Regions from separate parts of the Streptomyces sp. NPDC052042 genome, predicted to be linked through region 1. Evidence: riboswitches for the same ligand, from Rfam matches in the RefSeq annotation. Region 1 holds a riboswitch; each other region holds the start of a gene.

What was found. Region 1 has a riboswitch for cobalamin ahead of ACIHCL_RS13990 (prenyltransferase/squalene oxidase repeat-containing protein). Riboswitches for the same ligand answer to the same signal wherever they lie in the genome.
Region 2: linked by a shared signal. The riboswitch ahead of ACIHCL_RS28940 (ABC transporter substrate-binding protein) and the one ahead of ACIHCL_RS13990 (prenyltransferase/squalene oxidase repeat-containing protein) in region 1 are both predicted to bind cobalamin.
Region 3: linked by a shared signal. The riboswitch ahead of metE (5-methyltetrahydropteroyltriglutamate--homocysteine S-methyltransferase) and the one ahead of ACIHCL_RS13990 (prenyltransferase/squalene oxidase repeat-containing protein) in region 1 are both predicted to bind cobalamin.
Region 4: linked by a shared signal. The riboswitch ahead of metE (5-methyltetrahydropteroyltriglutamate--homocysteine S-methyltransferase) and the one ahead of ACIHCL_RS13990 (prenyltransferase/squalene oxidase repeat-containing protein) in region 1 are both predicted to bind cobalamin.

What each region holds. Positions count from the first base shown of each region.
Region 1 is NZ_JBIUBU010000006.1:276,765-280,969, reverse strand. It holds gene ACIHCL_RS13990 (prenyltransferase/squalene oxidase repeat-containing protein) at 1-1,665, opposite strand, end outside; cobalamin riboswitch at 1,771-1,904, opposite strand; cobalamin riboswitch at 2,001-2,080, shown strand; gene ACIHCL_RS13985 (hypothetical protein) at 2,210-3,622, shown strand; cobalamin riboswitch at 3,837-4,035, shown strand.
Region 2 is NZ_JBIUBU010000022.1:112,999-117,203, forward strand. It holds gene ACIHCL_RS28935 (FecCD family ABC transporter permease) at 1-405, opposite strand, end outside; gene ACIHCL_RS28940 (ABC transporter substrate-binding protein) at 402-1,643, opposite strand; cobalamin riboswitch at 1,945-2,138, opposite strand; gene ACIHCL_RS28945 (hypothetical protein) at 2,310-2,573, opposite strand; gene ACIHCL_RS28950 (hypothetical protein) at 3,551-4,205, shown strand, end outside.
Region 3 is NZ_JBIUBU010000018.1:65,539-69,743, forward strand. It holds gene ACIHCL_RS25945 (multicopper oxidase family protein) at 1-158, opposite strand, end outside; gene ACIHCL_RS25950 (ATP-binding protein) at 516-1,793, opposite strand; cobalamin riboswitch at 2,181-2,403, shown strand; gene metE (5-methyltetrahydropteroyltriglutamate--homocysteine S-methyltransferase) at 2,572-4,205, shown strand, end outside.
Region 4 is NZ_JBIUBU010000005.1:155,561-159,765, forward strand. It holds gene metE (5-methyltetrahydropteroyltriglutamate--homocysteine S-methyltransferase) at 1-1,525, opposite strand, end outside; cobalamin riboswitch at 1,694-1,916, opposite strand; gene ACIHCL_RS11905 (3-hydroxybutyryl-CoA dehydrogenase) at 2,105-2,974, opposite strand; gene aceB (malate synthase A) at 2,971-4,205, opposite strand, start outside.

The DNA of each region.
Region 1 (4,205 bases):
CTCGTAGTAGTGGCCCTGGATCAGACGGGTGCGGTCGGTCAGGTAGGCCGTGCCCTTCCGCAGGTCCGGGGAGGGACCGGGGGGTGCGGTCGGGCCGGTCGTCGGCTTCGTGGGCGTCGGGGTCGGTGCGGGCTTCGGACCGGTCAGTGTCACCAGGTCGCTCTTCGCGCCCGCGAGGACGGCCGGACCGGTGGCGGAGATCAGCGCGGGGTCGGTCGTACCCTCCTCGAACGCGAAGCCTCCGTCGGGCATCTGCTCCCTGGACAGCCAGGACACCGCGGCGTCGGCCCGGGCCGTGTCGCCGAGGGCACGCATGGCCTGGGCGGCCAGACCGGTGGCGTACGCGCTGCCCGTGGTGTTGTACGAGACGGACGGCCAGGCCCCTGTCGACTGCTGGGTCTTGCGCAGATAGGCGCGCGCCTCGGCGACCTCGGCCGCATGACCGCCGGCCGCCTGGAGCGTCAGGGTGGCCAGGCCGGTGGCACCGGCCTCGCTGTCGCACCAGCCTCCGGGTTCGAGCAGCATGCTGGTGAAGCCGCCGTCGTCGCACTGGAGCGCGGCGAGCCGGGTGACCGCGTCGGCCGGGGGCCGTACCCCGCCGCTCAGTAGGGTGATCACGGCGAGCGCCTGGCCCTCGGCCTGGCCCGCCGTGCGGAAGTCGCCCTTGGTGACGCAGCCGGGCACCGGTTCTGGCGCGTCCGAACCGCTCCGGCAGACGTTCTGCACGAGGTCGTCGAGGAGGTCGTGCCCGCCGAAGGCGCGCGGGTCCCGGCCGGTGGCCTGAGCCACCAGGGCGAGCCGGGCGGCCGCCGTCGCGTCGGGAGCCTTCTCCTCGCCCTCCGGGTAGAGGTACGCGTCGGTGTTCTCGGGGCGGTCGAGGAAGGCGGCGGCCGTGCGGGCCGCCGGGTTCTTGGCGTCGATCGCGGCCAGGGCCAGGACGACCTCCGTGGTCGCCTGGTGGTTGCGGTACACGCTGGGCTGATCGACGACCTGTTCGCCGTCCTTGAGTCTGTCGGTCAGCCAGCGGGTGGCGGCGTCCAACTCGACCTTCCCCGGCGGGACCTGCGGCGCGGACGGGTCCGGTTCGGGCGTCGTGGCGCCCGCGCGGACCTCGTCCGGGGTGAACCCGGGCCGGCCCCGGGTGCCGCCGATGTCGGTGGCGCCGAACACCCAGGCGTCCACATCACCCGGCTTCGGGGTCCGCGCCATCGCGCCGAGCGGGCTGTAGGTCCAGTTCTTCTGGCCGGGAGAGGCGATCCAGTACGACCAGTACGCGGTGGCCGGCGGGGTGATGCGGCACTCCTCCGCCGCCGAAGTGGGATATTGCGCACCGGAGTTGAAAGATCCGTGCCCGATCCGGCAGATGAACGCCGGGCCGTCCTTGACCGTTCCCTCGGTGGTGAAACCGGCCTCGTGGAGAAGCTCGTAGCCGGTGGTGGGGGTGGCGTCGCAGCCACGTACCACACCGCCGCCGAAGGGGCCGAAATCGACTGCCACGATCGCGCCGGCCGTGGCCGTGCACTTCTCGATGGGGTCGGCGCTCGCGGGCGGGGCCGGTGTGACGAAGGCCGCCGCGGCACCGGAGAGGAGCAGGCCCGCGGTCAGCAGGGACAGCAGCCGTCGCCTGGTGTTCGTACGCCGCCTCGCCAACTGCTCGGTTGCCACGGCCCCCTCGTCTCTGCCGGGCGGCCGGGTGCGTGGCGATGCGCCCCCGCACGGAGACGCCGTGGGGAGGCGGTGACGACCACGCCGCAATCCGCGACGGCGTTCTGTGCTCGTTCACCCGGCACCAGGCAATCCGGCTCGCCCGGGACGGTACCGGGCCTACGGCTGCGGGTCAGCGCCGGAATTGGACCGGCTTCCCCTGGAGCTGAGTGCTTTTCAGCGCGAATGGAACACCGATCCGGACGGGGCGTCAAGACCGCCCGCGGCTCACCGGCCGTGCTTCCGGCACTACCGCTGGCGGTGCGCGGGGCGCTCGGGTAGCGTCCCAACTCGCCTGATGGGGGAACCCGGTGGGAATCCGGGACTGACGCGCAGCGGTGTGGAACGGCGCAAGCCGTCCCGAGTCCGAATGCCCGGACGGCGACACGACAGGAAGCCGTACCACGCGACTTCGGACGGCGGCCCCCCGGCTTCTCCCCGTGCCGCCCCGGCACGGCGGCCCGCGCCGGGAGCGGTCGGCGTCCGCCGACCTCAGGAGCAGGCCATGCCCCGTACTCGAACCACCCGGCGTCTCGCGCTCACGATGCCGGTGACCCTCGGCGCGTTCGCCCTCACCGTCCTGCCCGCATCGGCGACCTCCACCCCGGCACAGCTCGCCGCGGCGAAGACGAACGGCGTCGCCTATCTGAAAACCCTTCAGGCGGCGGACGGTTCGTACGCCGGATCCGGTCTCTCCAACGAGTGGGCGTTCAGCGCCTTCGCTGCCGCCGGTACGGCCGTCGTCGACGTGGCCCCAGGTGGTGACACCACGAAGAACGCACGCACCGTCTACCGCAACCTGCTCGCCACGTCCGGCTGGCCGTCGGCCGCTCCGGTCGTCACCGACTACGAGCGCGGCACCCTCAACGCGTACGCCGCGGGCGTCGACCCGGCCAGAGTCTCCGCCTCCCGCAATCTCATAGCCGACATCTACGGCTACTGGCAGACCGCGGAACCCGGCTACTTCGGCCCGCCCTCGAACTTCAACGGCACCGTCTTCGCCGCTCTGGCCCTCGGCGGCGCGCGGACCCAGGCCGGCGGAGCCCGCGTCCCCCAGACTCTGACCGACGCGCTCGTCGTCAAGCTCCGCGCCAACCAGCACAACGACGGCGGCTGGACCTACCAGAAGGTCGAGGGCGACCCCGCCGCCCTCAACACGGCCAGTGACATCGACATGACGGGCGCCGCCCTCGCCGCACTGTGCACCTCGGGCGTGCCGAACACCGACACCGGCGTCGTCAAGGCGAAGAACTTCCTCAAGGGCAAGCTGATCGCCACCACCGGTGCCTTCAACTCCCTCTACGGCGTGAACACCAGCTCCAACGGCTGGGCGGTCGCCGGCCTCAACGCCTGCGGCATCGACCCGCAGTCCGCCGACTTCACCACGGTCAATGACAAGACTCCGATCGACTTCCTCATTGCCAACCAGTACAACCCGGGCGGCGGGTTCAAGTACAAGCCCAGCGACAGCGCCCCCTCCGCCTACGCCTCCATCGATGCTCTCCGGGCCGTCGTCGGCGGCGGCTTCACGAGCGCACCGGCCGTCCCGGTCACCCCTGGCGCCCCCCAGTGGGTCGCGCAGAGCGCCTTCACCGTCGGCACGGCCACCAAGTTGGCCCTTACCGTCGATGACGGAACGGGCAACCTCAAGGTCTGCTCGGTCTCCTTCACGCCCACCGGGACCACGACCACCCTCGGGGCCGTCCTCGACGCGGCGACCAACGCGGCCACGCCGTCCGGCTGCGTCACGGGCGTCAGCCCTTCGTCCGGCAGCGGCACCGTGACCGCCGTCAACGGCAAGGCCAACAGCGGGTCCCAGACCTGGAAGGTGAGCGTCGACGGATCGGCGTTCGCGGGAGCGACCCGAGAGAAGCCGATCAACGTCGGCGACACCATCGCGCTGCGCTGGGGCGCGTGACCTGCGGCGGGCCGACCGCCTCCTGCCGCCGCGTCGCTCCGGTCCGCCGACGGACCGGAGCGACGCGGCGCCTCAAGACGACCCAGGAGCCCGGAGGCCACGTCTTCGCGGTGTTTCGGGACACGGTCCGGCCGTCGCGGACCACCCGGGGCACGCAACGGGCCTTTCCGGGGAGACGCCGATTCGACGCGGTCAGGGAGCCTGGTGGACTTACTAGGACGTCCAACTATATGGTCCCGGTACAAGGCCCGCGGTGCAGGGAAGCCGGTGTGAATCCGGCACGGTCCCGCCACTGTGACCGGGGAGCGTGCGTTCCAGCAGCAGGAGCCACTGGCGGAGGGATCCGCCGGGAAGGCCGGGACGCGGGCAGTGATCCGGGAGTCAGGATACCGGCCGCGGGTTGTTCCGTGTTTTCCACGAGGATGGAGCAGACACGCATGGCACCGGCCCGTATCCATGGTCCAGGCGATCCGGCGGAGAGACCGCGCCCGGAACGGCGCGATTAGCGCCGCTCCTGGCACTAGTGCCGTGACCGGCAGTAGTCCTTCGACGGCCCCGTGCCCTCGCGTCCCACGGCAGGCTC
Region 2 (4,205 bases), on a different contig from region 1:
TCCGCCGGTGCCGACCACCACGGCGGCGACTCCCATACTGGCGCCCGAACTCACGCCCAGGGAGAACGGGTCGGCCAGCGCGTTGCGGAACAGCGTCTGCATCTGCACGCCCGCCACGGCCAGGGCCGCCCCCACGGCGGCGGCGGTGAGCGCGCGCGGCAGGCGCACCTCCTGGACGATCACGACCCAACGCGGGTCGGTATCGCTGCCGCCGAACAGGATCCGTACGACCTCCGCGACCGGCACCCGGTGGGAGCCGGTCGCGAGGGTGAGGACGAACAGCGCGGCGGTCCCGGCCGCGAGGGCGACGACGACGGCCGTGCGCCGCCGCCGTATCGGTCGTACCGGGCGGGCCGCCACGGACGCCTCGTCCCGGACCGGCGCGGTGCTCTGCCCGGTCGTCACGCCTTGGGGACCTTCGTGTAGAAGGTGAAGGCGTGGTCCCCGGCCTGCCCGGGATGGAGCAACGCGAAGAGGTCGCCGAGCACCAGGTCCGGGCGTAGGACGCCGCGCTCGAAGTAGTCGTTCCCGCCGCCGGCGCCGAGGGCCTTGGTGTTCGTCCACACCCCGTCGGAGTCCATGGCCTTCAGCCGGCCGTACCTGCTGTCGGCCTTCACCGCGTCGGCGGTCGACTTCCACCGCGCGTCGACCAGCCATACGGGCGCGTCGCCGCCCTTGGCGTACACGGCCTCGAAGTTCAGTTGGAGATTGCCGGTGCCGGGCTTGTCCGCCCACGGGTAGGTGCCGCCGGCGTCCTTGATGAGCCGGGCCGCGTAACTGCCCCCGGCGGGCATGTACCAGGTGCCCTGGTACATGGTTCCTGGCAGTGCTTGGACGGGTTCACCGGACCCGACCGCTGCGGCGGCCTTGTCGGCGACCTTCCGGTAGTCGCCCTCGATCGTGTCGAACAGCTTGCCTGCCCGCTGCTCCGCACCGGTGAGCGCGGCCATCGCCTTGACCCATTCCGCGCGCCCGAGCGGACTCGACTCCAGCCACTCGGCGTTGGCGACGACGGCGATCCCGGCCTGACGCAGCTTCGGGTACTGCGGGTCGTCCATGCCCTGGGTCATCAGGACGTCCGGATCGGCCGCGATGACCGACTCGGCGTTGAGTACCTGGTCCTTGGCGTACTCGGTGACCTTCCCGGCCTTCACCCGCTTCAGCACCTCGGCCGAGGTGATGTTCGCGGTGCTGGCCACACCCGTGAGCACGTCCAGGGTGCCGGTCTCGGTCAGCAGCGGCAGGTGGGTGGTCGAGGCGGAGTACAGACTCTTGATCGGGGTGGTGATTTGGGGCGCCTTGGCCAGCCCGCCCGACAGCTTGGGCTTGGGCGCACCGCACTTGACCAGGACGTACGACTCGGGCTTGCCCTCGGGGTAGGGCTGCTTGACGGTGAGGACCTGGTAGCTCTTCTCGTAGCGGAGCGTGAAGTTCTCGGCGTGCTTCAGCGTCGACTTGACCGGGAAGTAGTCTTTGCCCGCGTCGAAGTCGGTGATGCAGCCGTCACCATCGGACGCGGCCTTGGCATCGGCGGTCGGGTCGGTGCCGCCGCCACCGCACGCGGTGAGCGCGAGGGCAAGGGTGAAAAACAGCGTGGCGGCCCTCGCGGGGCGGCATCCGGGCATGACTGAGCGTACGGTCAAGGCGACTCCTGGTAGCAGGCGTAGGGTGTGCGCCCTGCACTGCAGGACGCACGCCATACGGAGGTATGGGAAGGGGCTCCGCTATGGGAGAAGGTCTGCTGTCCGGAGGACCGTCCGGTGTCCGGGGCCGTCTGGTGCCCGGGGAACCGTTCGATGTCCGGGAAGACTCAGAACCTCGGAGAGCGGGCCCGTCGGCCGGGACCGGTCGGCCGGGCCCGATGGGCCGCCGACAGCGTGAACACGCCGATACGCATACTCAGGCACACAGGTGCCACCGCCTCTCCTGGGGAAATCCGCCCCGTCCATCGAGGTGCGACGGCGTGAGTCTCCTGACTCGGGATCAACGCTTCTCCGGCCTTCCCACCCTCTGACAGGGCGGTGGCCGCGGCGGAGTCGCTCCCCCTACACAGTGGCGGTACCGTGCCGGAATCCCACCGGCTTCCTCGTTCCGCCGTCGCTTGTCGGATGAGAGCATCGCAGAACCTGACGCGTCTGCGCCAGATCGACACCTGTGTGACCAGCCACACCGGCGGCTGCCCCAGGGGAGCTGCCGAGGAGACCCTGCCCCGCCTCGCGGCCCTGGCGAGCACCGATGCGGCTTGCGATCGCCGCCGGACCGGGGCCGAGGGCCGCAGTACGGGGCCGGGACCGGGGCGTGAGGCTCGGTCAGGGGCTGGGGATCTCCTCGATCCGTTCGGGCTTCAGCAGGAACAGCGCCTGGCTGGCGACGAAGTGCGAGTCGCCGTAGAAGGAGTGCAGGATCGTCCCCTCGAAGGGGATCTCCTCGTGTGTGACGGGTACGCGCATCAGGTTCCCGTACGCCGCCTGCCCCAGCTCCTCCGGGCCGACGCGCTCCACGTCCGGGTCGGTGAGGATCCGCACGTCGGCGGGCCGGTCGAGGGCGCAGGTGAAGACGAGGCCGTCGGCCACGAGGCGCCATGGCGCAGGGAGCCGGCGATCTCAGGGGTGATCGAGTCGGCGGGCAGCAGCCGGGCGTGCGCACCGCGCAGCAGTTCGTCGGTGTCGGGAGTGTGGTCCGGGTTCATTTCCCTGACTCTGCGAAGGTGGTGCGCGGGCGGGTGCTGCGACCCGGCCACGGCGGTCCCGGCCACGGCAGTCCCGTCACGAGCCCAAGTAGGCGCGTCGTGCGGGTGCTTGGCGTAGACGGCCACCCGGCGCCAGGGCCGACGTAGATGTCGTTTGGCGTCGATTGGTGTCGGTCATGGGCCTCAGGAGGGGCGGCACTTGCGTCTTTGGCGTTGCCTGACCACATGGCGCAGCAGGATGACGACCCAGGCGACGAAGAACACCAGCCAACCGAGGCGAACCCAGGGTGCACTGGCGGTACTGGCGGCCGACCACCCGGACCAGACCAGGCACAGCACCATCCAACCGGGGCTTTCAACGAGGGGTCGCTTCCGGTCCTGAGGCATGTACCGCTCCCTTCCCGTGCGGCGTGATCATCCCACAGAAGGAGGCACGTGGAGCGGCCATGCGCGGGCTCAGGCTCGGCGCGACGCCTCGGCCTGGGAGGCCGCGTCACTGTGGGGGCTGGTGGGAGCGCTGCTGGGCGAGCGTCCGGTCCGCAGCCCCGATGGGCTGGGCCGCTTGCGCCCACAGCCCGATGGATGTCTCGCTGGGCCGAGGACAGGTCCGTTCCCCCGGGTCCACGCGGCTGGTGCGAGGTGGCACAGCCCACTCGACTCTTGTCTGGCAAGTACTCTGTGATGCAAAGTTAATGACGGGAGGCCGGCCGACGGACCGCCTCCCAGCTCTGCCGGAGTGCGACCACGAGGGGGGACACAGTGGCAACACCGTCACTGAGCAGCGCGGAATTCGAACCGAGGACGCAGGCGGCCGGCCTGTTGGCGGCGACCGATGGCCTGCGAGCCAGAACACGCGCGCAGATGAACGGCTCGCGGGTCTTCCTCCTCGGCTTCGGTCTTCTTGCCCTGGCAGCCGCTCCGATTGCCCGGTACGCCTTCAATTTCGGAGCCCACGGACGCAGCGTTGCGTCCTATCCGGCCTTCGCCTACGCCGAGTTGACCGGCCTGTGCGTCGTCCATGAACCGGGGACCCCCTGTTTGAAGGGTGAGTTCGACGGTGCCGTCCTGCGCTTCGCGGCCTGGGGCGTGTGGTTCGCGCTCCTCCCCCTGGCATGGCTCGTCCTCGCCCGCTGGTACCGCCTGCGTGGTGAGGCCCGGGGGGTCGTCCCTCGCCGCGGAGTGTGGGTTCGCACGACCGCCGTTGCCGCCGTGGCGATCACGGCAGCCCTGATGGCCCTGCTGTTCGGCAAGGACCAGCCGTGGGAGGTCGTACTGCTGGAGAACAGCTACGCCTCCCCGTGGTACCTGGTCGGCATCGGGCTGTTCGCCCTCGGGGTGGTCGAACGCAGTTGGATCGCCGCAGCCGCCGGCGCCGCTCATGCCCTGCTGCTCACCGGCTACCTCGGTGCCTCCTGGGGCAGCGGATGGCTCCCCTGGCAACACTCCGCCCACCCCGGCTGGACCGACGGACCGCAGGTGAAGGCGCTCCTGCTCGCCGCCATCCTGCTCCTCGCCG
Region 3 (4,205 bases), on a different contig from region 1:
TCGACGGGAGCGCCTACCGCGCCGCGGACCGTCGGCATGGCGGGCGGGACGACGAGGGGTGCGACGTACTTGCCCACCTTCCGCGGGTCGAGGACGCTCCTGTCGGGCGCCACCCACAGCCGTGGTGGGGCGGTGGCGGCGGGAAGGAGCGCGACCATTCCGCCGACCGTTGTCTGAACGAACCTGCGTCTCGTGACCACCCGTATCCTCCGGTACTCGTCGGATCGGCTCCTTCACCGCCGCTTTCTCGGCCCGGCCCCGCGGCCCCCGAACCACCGGCTCGTGCCAGGCCACATCAGGCTGCCGCAGGCGGCCCGGACACGCGCTGCCGGAATACTCCGGGCGAAGGAACTTCCGGGCACCGTCAACGCCCTTCGGCAGGCTGTGAGGCTTGCCCCGCACGGCCTCGTCCCACCGATCGGGCCTCGGCGAGTGCATGCGGCGCGACTGGCCCGATGAAGTGACCACCGGGTCGTGCCGCGATCCGTCATCGGTGGCCCGACTCTCCGGCGGCCTCAGAACCGGCTGTGCTTCTCGATGTCTTCCGTGAACTCCTCGATCGCCCGTGCGGTGAGCGTGGGCCGTGTGTCGGCGATGGCGGCCAGGTAGTCCTCGGTGGTCGCCGGTCGGCCCTGACGGTGCACGACTTCCCGCTCGAACGCCGTCTGCGCTCCCTTGCGCGCCGCGAACTCGATGTCGGCCGGGGTGAACAACTCGCTGGCCGCCACCAGTTGGGCCAGGTCGACCCAGCCGTCCGCGTTCCCGAGATAGCGGGCCCAGATCGCCGCGCGGGCGGTCGGGTCGGGGGGCCCGATGGGGATGACGCAGTCGAACCGGCCGGGGCGCAGGAAGGCCGCGTCGAGGGAGCGCACCGAGTTGGTGGCACAGGCCAGCAGGCGGGAGTCCTGCTCGCGGAAGACGGGGATGAGTTTGAGCAGTTCGTTGGTCACCCCGTGGCCGGGATCGACCGCCTTTCCGGAGCGCGCGCCGGCGATTTCCTCGACCTCGTCGATGAAGAGCAGCACCGAGTCCAGTTCCGCCAGTTCCGCGAAGGTCTCCCGCAGTGCCGCGGCCAGCCCGTCGCCCGTGTCGGCCGCGAGCCGGGACGGGAAGAGCTCCACGAACGGCCAGCCGAGCCGTGAGGCGACCGATTTGGCGAAACTCGTCTTCCCGGTCCCGGGCGGGCCGAAGAGAATGATGGCCTTGGGCGGCACCACGCCGTAGCGGTCGGCCAGTGCCGGTTCCTCGAGCGGAAGCACCACACGGCGTTCGACGACCTGCTTCTCCCGGTCCATGCCGGCCATGGCGTCCCAGAGGTCCCCCGGCAGCATGCGCCCGCCCAACGCCGCCAGGACATCGGTGTTCGCGGCTCCGGGCGGTTCGATCTTCTCGTAGTAGGTCAGGTCGTCGCGGAGCCGGTATCCGGCGTTCTCCAGAGCCTTCGTCCCGGTGGCACCCGCGGGCAGCAGTGCGCTGACATGGCGGACGCCCTGTGCGTGCAGGCGCCGCTCCAACTCCGTGAGCAGTGCACTGCCGGCCCCTCGCTCACGCCAGTGGGAGGCCAGGGCGACGAGGAGGACCCATCCTCGTCCCCCGTGCGCCTGAGCCACGGCCATGCCCACGAGTTCGTCGCCGACCACCGCGACCACCGACGGCTGGCCGGCCTTGGCCGCGGCCATCACCTCGGACACCGGAAAGACCGGGTCCCGGCAGGCCGAACGGGACTGGTCCCAGACCTGGATCGCCTGGTCGAGATCGCCCTCGTGATAGTCGCGCAGATGCCAAGCGGGCATCGCCACCACCTCATCCGGCCCAGAGGTGCCATTGTCCCCTGCCCGGGCCGGGCCTGCTCATCGGCCGCGGATCCGGTGGCGCGGACGCCTACGGACCGGGTACAGGTCGTCACGGCGGGACTCGCCCGCGCGCCTCCCGCACCCCGGTCCGCCCGGCATGGAACGCTCGCACGCACGGCCGCACCGGGTGGCGTGCGGCCCCCGGCGGTGCCCTCGGCGGTGGTGGCGGCAGCCGCCGCGCCGACGGCCGGGGGGCGACGGCCCGCGTCTCGGGTGCGGGTGGAAGGGCGAGCGCCGCCTCCCGCCGCGTGGTGTCCCGGGCTCCGGGTGTCCCACTTCACCATCCGGATGCTGGACATGGCGCCTTCCTCCCGTGCGACACCCCGTAAGCTGCCCGGTGCAGCTGGTTCACCCCGTCCGCCAGGCGGGGTGTCGCAAGAGGGAACCCGGTGGGAATCTGGGACTGCCCCGCAGCGGTGAGCGGGAACGACCGCCGTCATACGCACTGGACCCGATGCAGAGGGTCCGGGAAGCGACGGCCAGTAGGTGTCCTCGCACGACGAGGACGTGCCCGCGAGTCCGAAGACCTGCCAACTGCCCGCGCGCGAACGACTCGTGCGTGGACATCCCGGTGACCTCGAGGGCGGGTCGGCGTACATACCAGACGGGACGACCGTGCCTATGCCGCGCGGGGTCGTCGTGGTCAGGTTCGTCATTCCCTTCGCGCTCTCGTCCCGTCTCCGGGATCTCAGGGATTCATCTCGCGAAGGAGATCTCCGTGACAGCGAAGTCCGCAGCCGCGGCAGCACGGGCCACCGTGTACGGCTACCCCCGCCAGGGTCGGAACCGTGAACTGAAGAAGGCGATCGAGGGCTACTGGAAGGGCAGCGTCACCGCCGACGCCCTCCGTGCCACCACCGCCGAACTGCGCCGCACCAACTGGCAGCAGCTCGCCGACGCAGGCATCCATGAGGTGCCCACCGGCGACTTCTCGTACTACGACCACGTCCTCGACACCACCGTCATGGTCGGCGCGATCCCCGAACGCCACCGCGCCGCCGTCGAGACCGACGCCCTGGACGGCTACTTCGCCATGGCTCGCGGCACACAGGACGTGGCCCCGCTGGAAATGACCAAGTGGTTCGACACCAACTACCATTATCTGGTACCGGAGTTGGGGCCGCACACGGTGTTCACCGCCGATGCGTCCAAGCAGGTGGCGGAACTCGGCGAGGCTCTGGCGCTCGGCCTCGCCGCACGGCCCGTGCTCGTCGGCCCGGTCACCTACCTTCTGCTCGCCAAGCCCGCCCCGGGCGTGCCGGCGGACTTCGACCCGCTCACCCTGCTGGACCGGCTGCTCCCGGTGTACGCCGAGGTCCTCGCCGACCTGCGCGCGGCTGGTGCCGAGTGGGTGCAGCTCGACGAGCCCGCCCTCGTCCAGGACCGCACCCCGGCCGAGCTGGACGCCGCCGAACGGGCCTACCGCGGCCTCGGTGCCCTCACCGACCGGCCGAAGCTGCTGGTCGCCTCCTACTTCGACCGGCTCGGCGAGGCACTGCCCGTGCTCGCGAAGGCCCCGGTCGACGGGCTGGCGCTGGACTTCACCGAGCGGGCGTCCGCCAATCTGGACGCGCTCGCCGCCGTCGGCGGACTGCCCGGCAAGCGCCTGATCGCCGGTGTCGTCAACGGCCGCAACATCTGGGTCAACGACCTGTCCGCGTCACTGACCACACTCGGCACCCTCCTGGGGCTGGCCGACCGGGTCGACGTGTCGGCCTCCTGCTCTCTCCTCCACGTGCCGCTGGACACGATGGCCGAGCGGGACATCGAGCCGCAGATCCTGCGCTGGCTGGCCTTCGCCGAGCAGAAGACCGCCGAGATCGTGACCCTCGCCAAGGGCCTGGCCCAGGGCACCGGTTCGATCGCCGCCGAACTCGCCGTCAACCGCGCCGATCTGGCGTCCCGCGCCGGTTCGCCGATCACGCACGACCCGGACGTCCGGTCCCGCGAGTCGACCGTCACGGAGGCGGACGCCCGCCGTTCCCAGCCGTACGCCGAGCGGGCAGCCGCCCAGCGCGCCCACCTCGGACTGCCGCTGCTGCCGACCACGACCATCGGTTCCTTCCCCCAGACCGGTGAACTGCGCACCGCCCGCGCCGACCTGCGCACCGGACGCATCGACACGGTCGGCTACGAGGAGCGCATCAGGGCCGAGATCCAAGAAGTGATCTCCTTCCAGGAGAAGACCGGCCTGGACGTCCTCGTGCACGGCGAGGCCGAACGCAACGACATGGTCCAGTACTTCGCCGAGCGGCTCACCGGCTACCTCGCCACGCAGCACGGCTGGGTCCAGTCCTACGGCACCCGGTACGTGCGTCCGCCGATCCTGGCCGGCGACATCTCCCGCCCCGA
Region 4 (4,205 bases), on a different contig from region 1:
AGTACTGCACCATGTCGTTGCGTTCGGCCTCGCCGTGCACCAGGACATCGATGCCGGCCTTCTCCTGGAAGGCGATGACCTCCTGGATCTCCGCCCTGATGCGCTCCTCGTACCCGGCCGTGTCGATCCGCCCGGCGCGCAGGTCGGCGCGGGCGGTGCGCAGTTCACCGGTCTGCGGGAACGAGCCGATGGTCGTCGTGGGCAGCAGCGGCAGTCCGAGGTGGGCGCGCTGGGCGGCTGCCCGCTCGGCGTACGGCTGGGAACGGCGCGCGTCGGCGGCCGTCACGGCCTCGGAGCGGGCCCGGACGGCGGGGTCATGCGTGATCGGCGAGTTTGCGCGGGAGGCGAGGTCGGCCCGGTTGGCGGCGAGTTCGGCGGCGATCGAACCGGTGCCGTGGGCGAGGCCCTTGGTGAGAGTGATGATCTCGGCGGTCTTCTGCTTGGCGAAGGCCAGCCAGCGCAGGATCTGCGGGTCGATGTCCCGCTCGGCAGTGGCGTCCAGCGGCACGTGCAGCAGGGAGCAGGAGGCGGCGACGTCGACCCGGTCGGCGAGCCCGAGAAGGGTGCCGAGGGTGGACAGCGACTTCTGCAGGTCGTTGATCCAGATGTTGCGGCCGTTGACGACACCGGCGATCAGGCGCTTGCCGGGCAGTCCGCCGACGGCGGCCAGGGCGTCCAGGTTGGCGGCGGCGGCCTCGGTGAAGTCCAGCGCCAGCCCGTCCACCGGTGCCTTGGCCAGCACCGGCAGGGCGTCGCCGAGCCGGTCGAAGTAGGAGGCGACGAGCAGTCTGGGCCGGTCGGTGAGGGCGCCGAGTTCGCGGTAGGCGCGCTCGGCGGCGTTCAGCTCGGCCGGGGTGCGGTCCTGCACGAGGGCGGGCTCGTCGAGCTGGACCCACTCGGCACCGGCCGCGCGCAGGTCGGCGATCACTTCGGCGTACACGGGGAGCAGCCGGTCCAGGAGGGTGAGCGGCTCGAAGTCGGCGGGTACGCCGGGGGCGGGCTTGGCGAGCAGGAGGTAGGTGACCGGGCCGACCAGCACGGGCCGTGCGGTGAGGTCCTGGGCGAGGGCTTCCTTCAGTTCGGCGACCTGCTTGGTGGAGTCGGCCGTGAAGACGGTGTCGGGGCCCAGTTCGGGGACCAGGTAGTGGTAGTTGGTGTCGAACCACTTGGTCATCTCCAGCGGAGCGACCTCCTGGGTACCGCGGGCCATCGCGAAATAGCCGTCCAGGGCGTCGGCGTCGACGGCGGCGCGGTGGCGTTCGGGGATCGCACCGACCATGACGGTGGTGTCGAGGACGTGGTCGTAGTACGAGAAGTCGCCGGTCGGGACTTCGTGGATGCCGGTGTCGGCGAGCTGCTGCCAGTTGGCGCGGCGCAGTTCGGCGGCAGTGTCCCGGAGGGCGTCGGCGGTGACGCGATCCTTCCAGTAGCCCTCGATGGCCTTCTTCAGTTCACGGTTCTGACCCTGGCGGGGGTAGCCGTACACGGTGGCCCGTGCTGCCGCGGCTGCGGACTTCGCTGTCACGGAGATCTCCTTCGCGAGATGAATCCCTGAGATCCCGGAGACGGGACGAGAGCGCGAAGGGAATGACGAACCGGACGGCCACGACCCCGCGCGGCAAAAGCACGGTCGTTCCGTCTGGTGTGTACGCCGACCCGCCCTCGAGGTCACCGGGATGTCCGCGCACGGATGGTCCGCACGCGGGCAGTTGGCAGGTCTTCGGACTCACGGGCACGCCCTCCGTCACGGAGGACACCTACTGGCCGTCGCTTCCCAGGCCCGGTACGTCGGACCCAGTGCGTATGACGGCGGTCGTTCCCGCTCACCGCTGCGGGGCAGTCCCGGATTCCCACCGGGTTCCCTCTTGCGACACCCCGCCTGGCGGACGGGGCGAACCAGCTGCTGCGGTCAGCCTACGGGGTCGTGCCAGGAAGGGAAGAGCGCCGTCCGGCATCCGGAAGGCGGGACAGGGCATGCGGCGGGTGGCACGGTGAAGGGGCGGGAGGCGCCGCACTTGCGCTTCCCGCCCTTTCTCGGTCGCGCCGCGCGGGACCTTCACCCCTGCGGCGTCGCGGGCCCCTCAGCCCGCGTCGTACCAGGCCCTCAGCCCTGGTCGTACGTGTGGAACCCCTGGCCGGTCTTCCGGCCGAGCAGTCCCGCCTGCACCATCCGCTGGAGCAGCGGCGGCGGCGCGTAGAGGGGTTCACGGAACTCGTCGTAGAGCGACTCGGCGATCGAGGCGACGGTGTCCAGGCCGATCAGATCGGCGAGCTTCAGTGGTCCCATCGGGTGGGCGCAGCCCAGTTCCATGCCCGCGTCGATGTCCGTGGCCGTGGCGAACCCGGACTCCGCCATCCTGACGGCGGAGAGCAGGTAGGGGACGAGCAGGGCGTTGACGACGAAGCCCGCCCGGTCCTGGGAGCGGATGACCGTTTTGCCGAGCGTGCGGGCCGCGAAGTCCTCCACCAGAGCTGTCGTCCCGGCCGACGTGTGCAGCGAGGTGACCACCTCGACCAGCGGCAGGACGGGGACGGGGTTGAAGAAGTGCAGGCCCACGACCCGGTCCGCGCGGGATGTCGCCATGCCCAGCCGCATGATCGGCAGGGAAGAGGTGTTGCTGGCCAGGACGGCCGCAGGATCTTCCACGATCTTGTCCAGGGCGGCGAAGACCTCGGTCTTGGCATCCGGATTCTCGATGACGGCCTCGACGACGAGCTGCCGGTCGCCCAGGTCGTCCAGGCTGCCGGAGAAGACGAGCCGGGCGTGAGCACCGTCGGCGGCCTCGCGGCTCAGCTTGCCGCGCCGTACGGCACGGTCCAGGGAGGCGGCGATCCGGTCCCTCGCGACGCGGGCGGCGACCGCGTCCACCTCGCAGACCACGGTGTCCAGCCCGGCCCTCGCGCACACCTCGGCAATCCCCGCCCCCATCTGCCCGCCGCCGACCACGCCGACGCGCGTGATGGCCGCGTTCACGCCTGTACCTCCGGCCTGCGCACGAGATGGCGGGTGTAGGCGTCGGGGGTGAAGAACAGCGGCAACTCGCCTGTCAGCGCGGTACGTTCGAAGAGTGCGCGGATGTCCTCGGCAGGCGACAACGGGTGCTCGGCGCCGAGCACCATGATCTCGTCGGCGAGCAGCCCCATCACTGTCTCGCGGTCGATCACCCGGTGCCGCAGCCACTGCCAGATCTGCACACGGGCGATCTCGGCGGTGGCCGCGTCCTCCATCAGCCCGTCGATGGCACCCGCGCCCTGCCCCCGTAGCCAGGCAGCGTAGTACCGCAGCGCGACGGCGATGTTGGTGCGCACGCCGTCAGGGGTGGGCGGGCCGCTGATGCGGCGCACGGACAGCAGGTCGGCCGGGGTGACCTCGACGTCGTCGCGGGTGCGGTCGAGTTGGTGGGGCCGTTCACCGAGGACACCGTCGAACACCTCACGGCAGACGGGGACGAGTGCCGGATGGGCGACCCAGGAGCCGTCGAAGCCGTCCTCGGCCTCCCGCTCCTTGTCCAGCCGGACCTTGGCGAACGCGGCCTCGTTCGCGGCCGGGTCCTTGCCGGGGACCTGTGCGGCCATGCCGCCGATGGCGTGGGCGCCGCGCTTGTGGCAGGTGCGGACGAGGAGTTCGGTGTAGGCCCGCATGAAGGGCGCGGTCATCGTCACCTTGGCGCGGTCGGGCAGCAGGAAGTCGCTGCGGTGCCCGAAGGTCTTGATCATGCTGAAGAGGTAGTCCCAGCGGCCGGCGTTCAGTCCGGCGCTGTGCTCGCGCAGTTCGTAGAGGATCTCCTCCATCTCGAACGCGGCGGTGATCGTCTCGATGAGCACGGTGGCGCGGATCGTGCCGCGCGGGATGCCGAGCAGCTCCTGGGCGAGGACGAACACGTCGTTCCACAGCCGGGCCTCGTACCGGTTCTCCAGCTTCGGCAGGTAGAAGTACGGGCCGTACCCGGCGTCGATCTGCCGCTGCGCGCAGTGGAAGAAGTACAGCCCGAAGTCGACGAGCGCGGCGGGTACCGGGCGGCCGTCGAACTCCAGGTGCTCCTCGTCCAAGTGCCAGCCGCGCGGTCGGACCATGATGGTGGCGAGCTGTTCGCCGAGCCGGTACTCCTTGCCCTCGGGCGTGGTGAAGTCGATCCGGCGCTCGATGGCGTCCAGGAGAGTGAGCTGTCCGCCGATGATGTTGTCCCACAGGGGCGCGGTGGCGT